Regions from separate parts of the Paenarthrobacter sp. UW852 genome, predicted to be linked through region 1. Evidence: riboswitches for the same ligand, from Rfam matches in the RefSeq annotation. Region 1 holds a riboswitch; each other region holds the start of a gene.

Region 1 (5,232 bases):
GAAAAGCTGGCGGACCTTATCATCGTCGAAAACCATGACGGCGCCGCTTCCGGTACCCCCGAGGGCGCCACGTTGGAACAGGAAGTTGCCGCGGGCGGCCCGTTCGCCAAGCTCGTCAACGAAACCACCCCTGACGTAGCTGCCATCTACACCGGGCACACCCACAAGGAGTACGCCTGGGACGCGCCCGTACTTGACGCCAACCGCCAACCCACCGGCAAGACCCGCCCGATCGTGCAGACCGGCAACTACGGCGAGAACGTGGGCAGCGTAACGCTCACCGTCGACACGGCAACCAAGTCCGTCACCGCCTACAAGGCAGCAGTCGTGGACAGGACCACCGAAACCGCTGAAAGCCTCGTCGCGGCCTACCCGCGGGCGGCCGCAGTGAAAACCATCGTGGATAAGGCCCTGGCCCAGGCTGCTGAAATCGGCAACCAGGCCGTGGGTGCCGTGACCGCCGATATCACCACAGCATTCACCCCGGACCCTGCCGGAGGCGCCCCCAAGCGGGACGACCGCGCCAGCGAATCCACGCTGGGCAACCTGGTAGCGGACTCCCTGGTGGACACGCTCAAGGCGCCCGAACTCGGCGCGGCGGAAATCGGCGTCGTCAACCCCGGCGGCCTGCGCAACGAGCTGTACTACGCGCCGGATGGCACCATCACCTACGCCGAGGCCAACGCGGTCCTGCCGTTCGTGAACAACCTGTGGACCACGTCCCTGACGGGTGCACAGTTCAAAACGCTCCTGGAGCAGCAGTGGCAGACCAACCCGGACGGTACCGTACCAAGCCGCCCGTACCAGCAGCTGGGGGTGTCCAAGAACGTCAACTACACCTACGATGCTGCCCGTCCTGCGGGTGACCGGATTACCGGCATCTGGGTCAATGGCGCTGTGATCGACCCCGCAAAGCAGTACAGGATCGGTACCTTCAGCTTCCTGGCAACCGGCGGTGACAACTTCCGGGTCTTCAAGGAGGGCAGCAACACGAAAGACACCGGCCTGGTGGACCGTGACGCCTGGATCAAGTACCTTCAGGCGCACAACCCCGTCTCGCCGGACTTCGCGCGCCGCTCAGTTGCTGTGGCAAACTCCACCGCAGCCGAGGTCAAGGCTGGCGAATCCATCACGCTGGCGGTCTCCAAGCTGAACCTGACCTCCATCGGCAGCCCTGCGAACACCTTGCTGAAAGCGGTCTTTATCGACGCCAAGGGCGCCTCCGTGGCACTCGGGGACGTCCCGTTATCCGCCGGCGCGGCGACCGTCAACGTGAAGGTGCCCGCTGCAGCGGCCGCAGGTACCGGCACCCTGGTGCTGACCGCCGTCGAGTCCGGAACGGTGGTGAAGGCCCTGGTCAAGGTGGCAACGAGCGGACCCAACCCGCCGCAGTGCACCCCGCCCACCAAGCCGTCCAAGTGGTACGACATTGTGGGATGGCTGCGGTACGGCATCGAATGGTTGCAGTACCAGAAATGCCTGAGGGGCTAAGCGCCCAGTAGCATGCCCCCAAGAGACAGGCCCCTCACGATTGGTTCGTGAGGGGCCTGTCTTGTGGTTACTTGTTTGCCGGCTCCGGGTCCTGGACCCTGGCAGCATCGCTGCGCAGCTCGGCCTGGAAAGCGGCGTACCGGGCCAGGTGGGCCGGACGGCGTCGGAGTACCGCCCAAGCGACCCCCAAAATCACGAACCACAGGGGCGTTGCGAGCAACGCCGCGAGCGTGTCCGGCTGGGTGGTCAGCGCCCACAGCACGAAGGCAAAGAATGCGAACACCACCCACACCATGGCCACTCCACCCGGCATCTTGAACGCCGAAGACTCGTGAAGGTGGGGACGGCGCTTCCGGAACGCCAGGTAGCTGGCCAGGATGATCGACCACACGAAGACGAAGCAGACGGCAGACACGGTGGTCACCATGTCGAACGCCTTGCCGACGTCCTGGCCGGCGTACATGAGCACGACGCCGGACAGCAACAGGACGCAGGACAGAAACAGTGCGTTGCGGGGTACTTTGCGTCCGGAGAGCGCGCCGAAGACCTTGGGGGCATCGCCTTCCTGGGCCAGGCCGAACACCATGCGGGACGTGGAGTAGATCCCGGAGTTGGCTGAGGACATGGCGGAGGTGAGGACCACCAGGTTGACGATCGTGGCTGCTGCGCCCAGGCCGGCCAGTGAGAACATGGCAATGAACGGGCTGTGACCGGCAGCGAACTGGGTCCACGGGGTGACTGACATGAGGATGATCAGCGCGCCCACGTAGAAGAGGAGCACGCGGATGGGAATCGAGTTGATGGCCTTGGGCAGGTTCTTTTCCGGGTCCTTGGCCTCGGCCGCAGTAGTGCCCACCAGTTCGATGCCTACGAAAGCGAAGACCGCGATCTGGAATCCGGCGACGAAGCCCATGAATTCGTTCGGGAAGAAGCCTCCATGGCTCCAGAGGTTGGTGAAGCTGGCGGGTCCGGCGTCGGACTGGAAGCCACTGAAAATCATGAACAGGCCAACAATGATCAAGGCCGCGATGGCGACGATCTTGATGAGGGCGAACCAGAACTCGGTTTCGCCGAATGCCTTCACCGTTGCCAGGTTCAGCAGCAACAGGATGCCGATGGTAATGAGACCCGGCACCCAGAGGGGAAGGGAAGGCCACAGCTCCTGCGAATAGCCTGCGATAGCGATGACGTCCGCGATCCCCGTGATGACCCAGCAGAACCAGTATGTCCAGCCGGTGAAGAAGCCGGCCCAGGGGCCCAGGAGGTCAGCTGCGAAGTCGCTGAAGGATTTGTAGTTCAGGTTGCTGAGCAGCAATTCGCCCATGGCACGCATGACGAAGAACAGCATGAAGCCGATGATCATGTACACGAAGATGACGGACGGGCCGGCGGCGGAGATGGTCTTGCCGGAGCCCATGAAGAGGCCTGTTCCGATTGCTCCGCCGATGGCGATGAGCTGGATGTGGCGGTTGCTGAGCTGGCGCTCAAGATGCGGTGAATCGGTACCGGTTGAGGGTGGGCGCTGAATCGTCAAAGGAACTCCATCGTTCAGGCGGCACTGGGTGCCACAAGATTCGGGTTCCTCCCCGCTCTGTAGATGGACCTGAGAGTTTCCGCAGGCGTGGGCCTGCTTGCACCTTCGGTGAGCCCGGCGTTCCGGACTGCTTTCCAGAGTTGCCTCGCCGCGGCGGTACATGGGCCTGAGAGATTCCTGGGGAGGGTTTGCTCCTACGGCGCCTGTGGTGATGTACCGGCAGGGCTCTCCCGCCGCGGATCAAAAGCGCGCACCACCAGTTCGGTGATGCAGCTCACACACTAACGAAGGCCGGGCGGCACTGCAACCCTGGGTCCTCAGCGGGCCAGAATGCTACGCGCAATCTCGTCGGCGTCCCGCAGGGTCCGCTGTCCGCTGGCATAGGCCTGCCCGGTTCGGGGCCGGGCCTCCGCCGCGATGGCCGTGCCCCACTGTGAGGCGGACAACTGTAGGCCCAGCACGTATAGGTTTTCGGTGACCGCCCCGTTCGCCGCCAAGGGCCGGTAGGGATGTGGCACGACGTCCAAACCCGTGGTCTGCATCGGGGTACCTTCGACGCTCATCATGATCTTGGTTCGGACCAACCCGTCAGCCATGAGCTGCTCCAGCAGCGGTGACATATTGATGCCCACCCTGTTGGCAGGCGACATCGCCTCGATCAGGGTCCGGGCTTCCACCGGCGCGTCGCGCACCCACGGCGAAACCGCACGGAACAGTTTCGCGCTCCGGTCCACACTGAACTTCGGGTCCGGGCCAACAAAACTTACGACGCCGGCCCGCGCCAGTGCGGCCAGCTGCTCCGAACGCAGCGCGGGTGCCCCACTGGCCAGCCCCTCTACGAAGGACTCAAACCAGCCGCGAAGCCCTGCCAACCAGGATTCGTCGGTGATGCCGCCATCGGCCACCACCGATTTCAGGATTGCCCGACCGGTGTGGAGTGCTCCGATGGCCATCTTCACAGGGTCCGATTCGCCCAAAGCCGATCGGCGCGCGTCATCATCAAGGTATGCCGTGATGGCCGCGTCCAGCTCCCGCCTGGACGCAAAAGTACGCCCTGCCAGCGGCGCGGCTAGCCCGCGAAGATTCAGCCGACGGGACGCGACGACGTGCTTTTCCACGAGATCGCCCACGTCGTTCTCCCACTTCGCTGTGGTGTGCGCGTGCGGTTGGAGTGCGTCCTCGAGGTCCGCCAGGAACTGCGCGGGGTCCTTGATCGCAGTGGGTTGTGAGCGGGCCAGCGTTGAGTAATACGCCCACAGCGCATCACGGTGCAGCAGCGGCCAAAGATCGTGGTCGAAACCGGGCTGGATTCCGGCCGCGCGAAACCGGTCCACGGCGTCTTCGGTCAGGTAGCGCATGGTGATGCTGCTGGGGTAGTAACCCGCCAGCCCCGCCTTGGCCCGGTAAGGGGTGCCCCGCCGGGAGGCAGCAATAATCCTGGGTTCCCGGCCCGATGCCCGATACTCCAACACCCCTGCCCCCGGAGAACCGGCCTCGACGAACTTCCCGCCGCGGCCCTCCGTCAGCTGTCCCATGACGTCGAAGAAGTTCAATCCCATTCCGCGGATCAGCACCGGCTCGTTATCCGGCACCGCCTCCCAGTCAACGTCGGCGGGTGGCGCCGGCGGAAAATAGAGCAGTCCTTGCTCCTCCGCCGCGCTCTTGAAAGACCTTTGCTCGGGATTCAGCCGGGACTCGATATGACCTAACGCGAGGACCACGGAGCCGACGGTGAGGGTGGCACCGTTGGCGAGTTCGACGTCGAACGCGTTTTTTGTTCCGTCCTTCACCGGTCGCGCCGCGACGGCGGAGGTCTCATGGAACGTGACCTTGACGCCGTCGGGCAGCCGCTCGAGCAAGCCATCCAGGGTCTGGCGCAAGTACCGCCCATACAGGGCACGGCTGGGGAAGTCATGCGATTCGAGGGTGGCAAGCTCCGCCTTTTCGGCGTCGTCCAGTCCCAAGCCATCACGACGCCGGGCCTCGCGCCACTTGTCGAACGAACCACCGGCCAGCGGAGGAGCGAGCTCAGGGTCCTCCGGGATGAGCGTCGGATAAAACGACTGGGTGTTCATCAGGTAGAGCCGGGACTGCCCCGGCTGCCACACGTGGCCCGAACCCGCGGGGAAAGGATCCACCACGTCGATGTGCAGGGTGGCCCCCGACGCGCGCACAGCATGACCCCCGGCAGCCCAATTCGCGAGCAA
Region 2 (5,232 bases), on a different contig from region 1:
GAAGTCGCCTTCCTTGGACAGCGCAACCACGGGCCCAAGTCCTGCGGCGAAGGGGTTGCCCTCACGGGAAAGTTCGTTGCCGTAGAGGGGCATGCCCGCTTCGAGCCGGAGGGAGTCGCGGGATGCGAGGCCGGCGGGGATGAGCTCGCCGTCATCCGCGACTGCGGCAATGGCCTGCCACAGGGCTGCGGCGGATTCATTGGACACGAAGATCTCGAAGCCGTCCTCGCCCGTGTAGCCGGTGCGGGCCAGGAGCAGGTCCTGGCCGCTGCCGGCCACCAGGAACGTGACCTCGACGGCGGCGTAATACTTCAGTTCCGTGACCAGGGAGTGCTGCTCGGCAGGCACGAGCCGCAGCAGGATCGATTCCGCAAGGGGACCCTGGACGGCGATGAGTGAGGTCTCGGCGGAGGCGTCCTGAACCACAACGTCGAATCCGGCGGCCCGTTCGGCAAGGGCGTCAGCCACTACCTTCGCGTTGCCCGCGTTGGGGACTACGAGGAACTTGTCCTCACCTTCTTCGGGTGAGGGGCGACGGTAGGTGATGAGGTCATCGATGATGCCGCCGTCTTCCTGGCAGATCAGCGAGTACTTGGCCTTGCCGTCGGCCATGGCGGAGATTTTGCCTACCAGGGCGTAATCCAGGAACGCAGCGGCCTCCGGCCCGGTGACCCAGACTTCGCCCATGTGGGAGAGGTCGAACAGGCCTGCGGATTTGCGGACGGCGTGGTGCTCAGCCAGCTCCGAGGAGTACTTGAGCGGCATTTGCCAGCCACCGAAGTCGGTGAAGGAGGCGCCGAGTTTCTTGTGCTCTTCGTAGAGGGCCGTGTAGTTCTCAGTCATTTTCCGGAACCCCCTAGTTCTCGAAGTCTTCGATGGGCGGGCAGGAGCAGACCAGGTTGCGGTCTCCGGCTGCGCCGTCGATGCGGCCAACGGGCGGGAAGTACTTGTCCTGCTTCAGGTGGTGGACCGGGAAGGCAGCCTGCTCACGCGGGTAGGCGCGGTCCCAGTCGGAACTTACGACGGCGGCTGCCGTGTGGGGCGCGCGGCGAAGCGGGGAGTCCTGCACGGAGAAGTCACCGGCAGCGACCTGGTCGATTTCCTTGCGGATGGTGATCATGGCTTCGATGAAGCGATCGATCTCCACGAGGTCTTCGGACTCGGTGGGCTCCACCATCAAGGTCCCTGCAACCGGGAAGGCGAGCGTGGGGGCGTGGAAGCCGAAGTCAATGAGGCGCTTGGCCACATCTTCAGCGGTGACGCCGGTCTTGGCCGTCAGTTCCCGCAGGTCCAGGATGCACTCGTGTGCCACGAGTCCACCTTCGCCGGTGTAGAGCACCGGGAAGTGGTCGTTGAGGCGGGACGCGATGTAGTTCGCAGCGAGCAGTGCGGACTTGGTCGCTTCGGTGAGGCCCTGGCCACCCATGAGCTTCACATATGCCCAGGAGATCGGCAGGACACCCGCGGAACCAAAGCGGGATGCGGAAATCGGAACGTCGTTGCCTTCGGTCCAGGAAGCCGCATCGCCCGGCATGAACGGTGCCAGATGTGCCTTGGCAGCAACCGGACCAACGCCGGGACCGCCACCGCCATGCGGGATGCAGAAGGTCTTGTGCAGGTTCAGGTGCGAGACATCGCCACCAAACTTGCCGGGCTGGGCAAGGCCAACAAGGGCGTTGAGGTTGGCACCGTCGATGTAGACCTGCCCGCCGGCTTCGTGGATGGCGTCGCAGACTTCGCGGACGTCGGCATCGTAGACACCGTGCGTGGACGGGTAGGTGATCATGATGGCCGAGAGGGCGTCGCGGTTGGCCTCGATCTTGGCCTTGAGGTCTACGTGGTCGATGGTGCCATCCGGCGCGGTGGCAACGACCACCACCTTCATGCCCGCCAGGACTGCAGAGGCAGCGTTGGTGCCGTGGGCGGAAGCCGGGATGAGGCAGACGTTGCGCTGCTCGTCACCGTTGGAGTGGTGGTAGCCGCGGATCGCGAGGAGCCCGGCGAGTTCACCCTGGGAACCGGCGTTCGGCTGGATGGAGACCTGGTCGTAGCCGGTGATCTCGGTCAGCTGTGCCTCGAGGTCGGTGATGAGCTCACGCCAGCCTTCTGTCTGGGAGTCCGGCGCGAACGGGTGGATGGAAGCGAACTCCGGCCAGGAGATAGCTTCCATTTCGGCCGTGGCGTTGAGCTTCATGGTGCACGAACCCAGCGGGATCATGGTGCGGTCCAGCGCGAGGTCCCGGTCGGACAGCTTGCGGATGTAACGCAGGAGCTGGGTTTCGGAGCGGTGGGTGTTGAACACCGGGTGCTGCATGAAGTCGCTGGTGCGCTCAACGGAGGATTCCAGCGCGAAGCCTTCAACGGCTTCAGTTACCGAAGCGCCGAAGACGCTTGCGACGTCGGCGACAATCGCCGTCGTCGTTGTTTCATCCACTGAGATGCCAACCGTGTCGGCGTCGACCCCGCGCAGGTTGATGCCCTTGGCCTCAGCTGCGGCCACCAGCTCGGCGGCCTTGCCCGGGACGCGGACCGTGATGGTGTCGAAGAACGAGCCGTGGAGGACCTCGACGCCGGCAGCCTTCAGGGATGCGGCCAGTGTCCGGGCGTGGTTGTGGGCGGTCTCAGCGATCGCCTTCAGTCCCTCGGGGCCGTGGTAAACCGCGTACATGGAGGCCACAATCGCCAGGAGTGCCTGGGCTGTACAGATGTTGGACGTAGCCTTCTCGCGGCGGATGTGCTGCTCGCGGGTCTGCAGCGCCAAGCGGTAGGCGGGGACACCGGCGTCGTCCTTGGAAACGCCTACCAGGCGGCCGGGCATGGAGCGCTCCAGGCCCTTCTGGACGGCCATGTACGCGGCGTGCGGGCCGCCGAAGAACAGCGGCACACCCAGGCGCTGGGCGGAACCAACAGCGATGTCGGCGCCCTGCTCGCCCGGAGGGGTGATGAGCGTGAGGGACAGGAGGTCGGCGGCGACCGTGACCAGCGCGCCGCGCTCTTTGGCTTCAGCAATGACGGCGGAGTGATCGAACACGCGGCCGGAAACGCCGGGCTGCTGGAGGACGACGCCGTTGATGGCACCTTCCGGAAGACCGGCGCTCAGGTCGGCTACCTCAACGTCGAAGCCGAGCGCTTCCGCGCGGCCCTTCACGATCGCAATGGTCTGCGGCAGGCAGTCGGCGTCGAGGACAGTCTTGCCGTCCTGGGCGGACTTGTTCTTGTTGGCGCGGCGCATCATCAGCACGGCTTCGGCCACAGCCGTTGCTTCATCCAGGAGGGAAGCGTTGGCGATGGGCAGGCCCACCAGGTCCTGGACCATGGTCTGGAAGTTGAGGAGCGCTTCGAGGCGGCCCTGGGAGATTTCCGGCTGGTACGGGGTGTAGGCGGTGTACCAGGCCGGGGACTCGAGGATGTTGCGGCGGATCACCGGCGGCGTGACGGTGTCGTAGTAGCCCTGGCCGATCATTTGCACGGCGGTCTTGTTCTTGGAGGCGAGCTTGCGAAGCTCGGCAAGGACTTCGACTTCGCTCAGGGCGTTCTGCAGGGTGAGGGCGACGTCCTGGCGGATGTCGTTGGGGACGGCGGTGTCGACCAACGCGTCAACGGTGTCGTAGCCCACGGACTTGAGCATGGTCTCAATGTCGGCCTGGCGGCGGGCGCCAATATGCCGATCAACGAAGGTGGTGGAGGCAGAACTAACCGTCACGAAGGAACTCCATTACTTGGGCGGCGTTTGGGTACGCCACAGTGGCTGGGTTCCTCCCCGCTCTGTATTGGACCTGAGAGTTTCCGCGTTGTTGGAACAACATCGCTTGCACCGTCGGTGAGCACAGCACTCTTTCACCCTTCGGTGGTGAGCGCCTGCTGCTTTCCAGAGTTGCCTTGCCGCGGCGGTGCGTGGGCCTGAGAGATTCCTGGGGAGGGTTTGCTCCTACGGCGCCTGCATCACGTGCTTGCAGGACTCTCCCGCCGCAGATCATAGGCAATGTTCAGTTATAACGCGGCCCGATTTCAGGCAGGCCACAAGGGTTAATTGTCCTACGTGCGGCGCGTCGCCGCAAATGGGATGATGCGCTACTTCCGCAGCCGCTCCAGCACTCCGAGCAGGATTTTGACGTCGGCTTCCCGGCCGTCGTCGCCAGCCTCCTGGCCGCCCTCGAACATTGCGTTGAAATACAGTCCGTCGCCCATGTAGCTAACGGCCTTCGCAACTTCGGGTCCGACATCCTTGGCCAGGACATCAAGCCACTGCTTTTGGATTCCGGCAAACCTGCGGCGCGTTTCTTCGTGGGCAACCTCGGCCAGCCGGGTAGCAGCGACGAAAGCGCGGTCCATCGGCGTCCCGGCCCACAATGACGTCCGGATGAAGTAGGCAGCGGCACCGTCCGGCGCGGCCCTCATCTGCTCAATGTCCTGTACTGCCAGCTGGTCCAGGCGTTCCAGGAGGGCGCTGATCAGCGACTCCTTGTTGGGGAAGTGGTACAGCAACCCGCCCTTCGAGACGCCCGCACGCTTGGCAACTGCATCGAGCGTGGCGGCCCGCTCCCCTACCTCTATAAGGAGGGATTCGTAGGCATCCAGGACGGCGTCCCGGGCAACTGGTTTTCGTGGCATGAGTACATCATTCCCTAAAGGCTTGCTGGGGTTTAATTTGAAACTATACCGTCTGGACGGTACAGTAAAGACATGTTCTCGCCGTCCTCCACCCAAGCTCCCCGTTCAGCTCGTCCCGTCATGGGCCCTGCACCGTGGCGCGACTGGACGGCCCTGGCACTCCTGATGTTCCCGGTACTGCTGGTGGCCGTCGACAACACCGCGCTCACCTTTGCCCTGCCCGAGATCGCCCGATCCCTCGATGTCGGTGGCGTGCAACTGCTCTGGATCGTTGACGCCTACCCCTTGGTCCTGGCCGCACTCCTCGTCTCCATGGGCAACCTCGGCGACAGGATCGGCCGACGGCGGCTGCTTCTGATCGGCAGCACGGGCTTTGCTGCGGTGTCGGCTGCTACTGCGTTCGCGCCCTCAGCAGAATGGCTGATTGCCGGACGCGCCGCCCTTGGCGTTTTCGGCGCCATGCTGATGCCCTCAACGCTTTCCCTGATCCGGAACATCTTCACCGACCCCAACCGCCGCCGGCTCGCTATTGCCGTGTGGGCGGCCGGGTTCTCAGGCGGTGCTGCCCTCGGGCCGATCTTCGGCGGTTGGCTGGTGGAACACTTCTGGTGGGGTGCCGTC
Region 3 (5,232 bases), on a different contig from region 1:
CAGGGCAGCCCAGTTGGAAGTTGCCCTCGCTGACGATCGTCGCCAAAGCCTCAATGGCGGCGCGGGCAGCTTCAGCCGGGCCGCCCGCGGAAGATGCCGCCTCCGCGATCAGGGCCTGGAATTGCGTCGCGGCGAGGTCGACCGCTGCGACTCCCAGGTCCTCCTTCCCGCCGGGGAAGTGGAAATAGACAGACCCCTTGGGCGCGGCGGCGTGTTCGATCACAGCGTTCAGGCCTGTGCCGCTGTAGCCGCTGGTCTGGATGAGCTGCAGCATCGACTCTGTAAGCCGTGCCTTCGTCAGGTTTCCTTTGATAGCCATAGGGAAATAATAGACCGGTCTATATATTTTTTGTAAATCCGCGAAAGCCCAACGCAAAAACCCGGCCCCTCGTGTGAGGGAGCCGGGTTTTGGGTCGAGCTACTTGTAAAGGCTGTGCTGGCCCTAACGGACGGGGTCGGAGCCGAGCCCTGGGTCGAGCGCGGAAGCGGTACCTGCGTTGCGGGCCGCGGCTGCGTCCTTGAGGAGGTCGCGGATTTCGGCGAGGAGTGCCGTATCGGCGGGGAGCGGCTCTTCCTCGGGTTCCTCGGTGGAGAGGCGGTCCTTGACCAGGGAGTTGATCTTGTTCATGGGCGCCACGAAGATGAAGTAGACCACGGCAGCGGTGATGACGAACGTGACCAGGGCGGTCAGGACGGCCCCGAAATCGACGAACGTGGCGGGGTTGTTTTCCCAGATCTTGAAGCCCAGGCCTTCGGCGTTCATGCCACCGGCCGCGGCGATGACCGGGTTGATGATGTGGGTGGTGAAGGCCCCGACGAGTGCGGTGAAAGCACTGCCGATCACCACGGCGATGGCCAGTTCAATCACGTTGCCGCGAAGGATGAAGTCTTTGAAACCCTTAAACATGGAGTGTCCTCAGCTCGGTGCGGATGTCTGCCTCAGCAGTGAACAAACTACCATCCCCATGTTTCAACCCGGTGTAACGGGGTAGGGGAGTGCCTCACGCGCACTACCCTGCCCCGTCATGACCTCAGCCAAACAGCGACCGGGTGTGGTCGTTCAGGAACATTCCGCGGGGATCGAATTCGCGGCGGACCTGGAGGAAAGTGTAGAGCTCCGGGTAGAGGCGCTCCAGCCGGCTGCGGGTCATGAAGTGGATCTTCCCCCAGTGTGCCCGGGGCTCGAATACCTGCAGCACGCGGCGTTGGTGCGCCGCTTGCTGGGCCCGGTTTTTGATTATGAGCAGAGCCAGGACGGCGATCTGATCCTGACCCTGCGGACATATTTGGACTCCCAGCGTTCCTGGCAAAAGACGGCGGCGACGCTGTTCGCGCACCGGCAGACCATCATCTACCGGATCCGGAAAATCGGTGAGTTGACGGGGCTGGACATGGGCGAAACGTCCACGGTTGCGCAGTTGTGGTTCGCGCTCCAGCCCCATGAGGCCATGCATCAGTAGGCCAAGCTGCCTTGCGGAACGACAAAGTGACCCGCTATGGTGTGAAGCGTGTCACTCACGTGATGCAACGCTTTTGATCTGCGGCGGGAGAGTCCTGCCGGTACATCCAGTCAGGCGCCGTAGGAGCAAATCCTCCCCAGGAATCTCTCAGGCCCATGTACCGCCGCGGTTAGGCAACTCTGGAAAGCAGTCCGGGAAACCGGGCTCACCGACGGTGCAAGCAGGCAACCATTCCTGCGGAATCTCTCAGGTCCAATACAGAGCGGGGAGGAACCCACATCATCGTGGCGCTCAGCAGGCGCCTGAATCATGGAGTTCCTCTTGACTGTTCAATCAACCCCCACCGCGTTCGCGGACCGGCATATCGGCGCCCGCCGCCAGGCCGATGTTGACACCATGCTCAAGGCCATCGGCTATGACTCTGTCGACGGCCTGGTGGACGTTGCTGTCCCAGATTCCATCCGCCAGGACACTGCGCTGAAGTTGCAGGACGCCCTCACCGAGGTGCAGGTCCTCACTGAGCTGCGCAAGCTGGCTTCCAAGAACAAAACCGCCGTGCAGATGATCGGCCAGGGCTACTACGACACCGTGACCCCGCCCGTCATCCGCCGCAACATCCTCGAATCCCCGGCTTGGTACACGGCCTACACCCCGTACCAGCCGGAAATTTCCCAGGGCCGCCTCGAAGCGCTGCTCAACTTCCAGACCATGGTCCAGGACCTCACGGGACTTCCCGTGGCCAACGCCTCGCTGCTGGACGAAGCTACCGCCGTTGCCGAGGCAGTGCTGCTGATGCGCCGGGCGAACAAGGCTGTGAGGGACGGCAAGACCGTCCTGGACGCCGACCTCCTCCCGCAGACCATCGCAATCGTGAAGGGCCGTGCCGAGGCGCTGGGCTTTGAGGTCGAGATCGCGGACCTCTCGGCCGGCCTGCCCGACGGCGACATCAACGGTATCGTCCTGCAGCAGCCGGGCGTTTCGGGCCGCGTTTTCAACCATGCCCCGGTGATCGCCGAAGCCAAGGAACGTGGCGCCTTGGTCACTGTCGCGGCCGACCTGCTGGCGCTCACCCTCATCACGCCCCCGGGCGAGCAAGGTGCCGATGTCGCCGTCGGAACCGCGCAGCGTTTCGGTGTCCCGCTGTTCTTCGGCGGCCCGCACGCCGCGTACATGGCCGTCCGCGAAGGCATGGAGCGCACGCTCCCGGGCCGCATCGTCGGCGTCTCCAAAGACAATGCGGGCGTTCCGGCCTACCGCCTGGCCCTCCAGACCCGCGAGCAGCACATCCGCCGCGAAAAGGCCACGTCCAACATCTGTACAGCCCAGGCATTGCTGGCCATCGTGGCCTCGATGTACGCCGTCTACCACGGCCCGGAAGGCCTGAAGTCGATCGCCGAAACCGTTCACGGTCACGCACGCACGCTGGCGACGGCTCTGCAGGCGGCCGGCCGCGAGCTCGTGACCGAGGCGTTCTTCGACACACTCACCGTCCGCGTCCCCGGCAAGGCTGACAAAGTCATCGCCGCCGCCGAAGCCCGCGGCATCAACCTGCGGTTCATCGACGCCGACACCGTGGGCGTCTCCATTGATGAAACCACGACGCCGGAGGTCCTCTCCGCCGTTGCCGTCGCCTTTGGTGCCGGTCCGGTGAAGGACGCGGCCGGATTCGAGTTGCCTTCTGACGTGGTCCGGACAAGCGACTTCCTGCAGCATCCGGTGTTCAACACGCACCGTTCCGAGACGCAGCTGTTGCGCTATATCCGCAAGCTGTCCGACCGGGACCTCGCGCTGGACCGCACCATGATCCCGCTGGGTTCGTGCACCATGAAGCTCAACGCGACCGCTGAGATGGAAGCCATCTCCTGGCCGGAGTTCGCCTCCATCCACCCGTTCGCACCGGACCACCAGACGGCGGGTTGGCGTGAACTGATCGAGGACCTGGAAGCGGACCTGACCGAGATCACCGGCTACGACCAGGTCTCCATCCAGCCGAACGCCGGTTCCCAGGGAGAGCTCGCCGGGCTCCTGGCAATCCGCGGCTACCACCTCTCCCGGGGTGACGAGCAGCGCACTGTCTGCCTGATTCCCGCTTCCGCGCACGGCACCAACGCTGCCTCCGCAGTGCTGGCCGGCATGAAAGTGGTTGTGGTGGCGACGGCTGCTGACGGGACGATCGACCACGCGGACCTGACCGCCAAGATCGAAGCCAACAAGGACGTGCTGTCCTGCATCATGATCACCTACCCGTCCACGCACGGTGTGTACGACGCCGACGTCGTTGAGGTGTGCGACGCCGTCCACCAGGCTGGCGGCCAGGTGTACGTCGATGGCGCGAACTTGAACGCGCTGGTTGGTTTGGCGCAGCCGGGCAAGTTTGGCGGCGACGTGTCCCACCTGAACCTGCACAAGACGTTCTGCATCCCGCACGGCGGCGGCGGTCCCGGTGTTGGACCCGTTGCAGCAAAAGCCCACTTGGCTCCGTTCATGCCGGGCGATGCCAACAAGGCAGCCCACGAACCGGGTCATGGCGTGGCGATTTCCGCTTCGCGCTACGGATCCGCTGGTGTGCTGCCGATCTCCTGGGCTTACGTGAAGCTCATGGGTGGGCACGGCCTCACTGAAGCCACCAAGTCGGCGCTGCTGGCCGCGAACTACGTCGCTTCCCGGCTGGATGAGCACTTCCCGGTCCTCTACACCGGAGAGGGCGGACTGGTGGCGCACGAGTGCATCCTGGACCTGCGCGAGCTGACGGCCCGCACCGGAGTCACGGCTGAAGATGTGGCCAAGCGCCTCATTGACTTCGGCTTCCACGCCCCCACCCTCGCCTTCCCGGTTGCTGGGACGCTGATGGTGGAGCCCACCGAATCCGAAGACCTTGCCGAAATCGATCGTTTCATCGAAGCCATGATCACTATCCGTGCCGAGATCGAGCAGGTGGCCAGCGGTGATTTCACTGTCGAGGAGTCGCCGCTGCGCAACGCGCCGCACACCGCTGCCGCCGTCGTAAATTCCGACTGGGACCGCCAGTATCCGCGCGAGCAGGCCGCCTTCCCCGTCCACCACCTGAAGCAGGACAAGTACTTCTCGCCAGTGGGCCGCATCGACGGCGCAGCCGGCGACCGCAATCTGGTGTGCTCCTGCCCTCCGATCGAATCATTCGAGAACTAAAGGATCCCGATCATGACTGAGAACTACACGGCTCTGTACGAGCAACACAAAAAGGCGGGCGCCTCCTTCACCGACTTCGGTGGCTGGCAGATGCCGCTGAAATACGATTCCGAGCTCGCCGAGCACCACGCAGTCCGCAACGCCGCTGGCCTGTTCGACCTCTCTCACATGGGCGAAGTCTGGGTCACCGGGCCGGAGGCTGCAGCGTTCCTGGACTACGCGCTGGTGGGCAAGTTGTCCGCGATCGCAGTGGGAAAGGCCAAGTATTCGCTCATCTGCGACACCGACGGCGGCATCATCGACGACCTCATCACGTACCGGCGCCCCTCGCCCGAAGAAGGCGTGGACCGGTACCTGGTGGTTCCCAATGCGGGCAACGCCAAGATCGTCGCGCAGGCACTTCGCGAACGTGCAGCCGGATTTGACGTTTCCGTGGAGGATGCGTCTGCCGAAACCTCACTGATCGCCGTGCAGGGACCCAACTCCGAGGGCATTCTGCTGGAGCTGGTCCCCGCCGAACAGCACGCGCTGGTCACCGAGCTGAAGTACTACGCAGCCGTTGACGTGAGCATCAACGGGCAGGACCTGCTGCTGGCACGCACCG

The links. A riboswitch is a leader RNA that binds a small molecule or an ion and turns the genes downstream of it on or off. The one in region 1 is predicted to bind glycine.
Region 2: it holds a riboswitch for glycine, as region 1 does, so the genes downstream of both, gcvP (aminomethyl-transferring glycine dehydrogenase) here and cycA (D-serine/D-alanine/glycine transporter) in region 1, are expected to answer to the same signal.
Region 3: it holds a riboswitch for glycine, as region 1 does, so the genes downstream of both, gcvP (aminomethyl-transferring glycine dehydrogenase) here and cycA (D-serine/D-alanine/glycine transporter) in region 1, are expected to answer to the same signal.

Annotation. Positions count from the first base shown of each region.
Region 1 covers NZ_JAMSGY010000007.1:62,251-67,482, forward strand. Annotated here, with positions in the region: gene NEK97_RS13405 (ExeM/NucH family extracellular endonuclease) at 1-1,491, shown strand, start outside; gene cycA (D-serine/D-alanine/glycine transporter) at 1,559-3,025, opposite strand; glycine riboswitch at 3,170-3,268, opposite strand; gene NEK97_RS13415 (FAD/NAD(P)-binding protein) at 3,343-5,232, opposite strand, start outside.
Region 2 covers NZ_JAMSGY010000002.1:559,306-564,537, forward strand. Annotated here, with positions in the region: gene gcvT (glycine cleavage system aminomethyltransferase GcvT) at 1-843, opposite strand, end outside; gene gcvP (aminomethyl-transferring glycine dehydrogenase) at 857-3,703, opposite strand; glycine riboswitch at 3,879-3,976, opposite strand; gene NEK97_RS05720 (TetR/AcrR family transcriptional regulator) at 4,072-4,611, opposite strand; gene NEK97_RS05725 (MFS transporter) at 4,684-5,232, shown strand, end outside.
Region 3 covers NZ_JAMSGY010000005.1:3,518-8,749, reverse strand. Annotated here, with positions in the region: gene NEK97_RS10020 (TetR/AcrR family transcriptional regulator) at 1-319, opposite strand, end outside; gene mscL (large conductance mechanosensitive channel protein MscL) at 443-907, opposite strand; gene NEK97_RS10010 (D-arabinono-1,4-lactone oxidase) at 1,032-1,151, opposite strand; partial or broken gene NEK97_RS10005 (helix-turn-helix domain-containing protein) at 1,200-1,460, shown strand; glycine riboswitch at 1,535-1,633, shown strand; gene gcvP (aminomethyl-transferring glycine dehydrogenase) at 1,782-4,628, shown strand; gene gcvT (glycine cleavage system aminomethyltransferase GcvT) at 4,641-5,232, shown strand, end outside.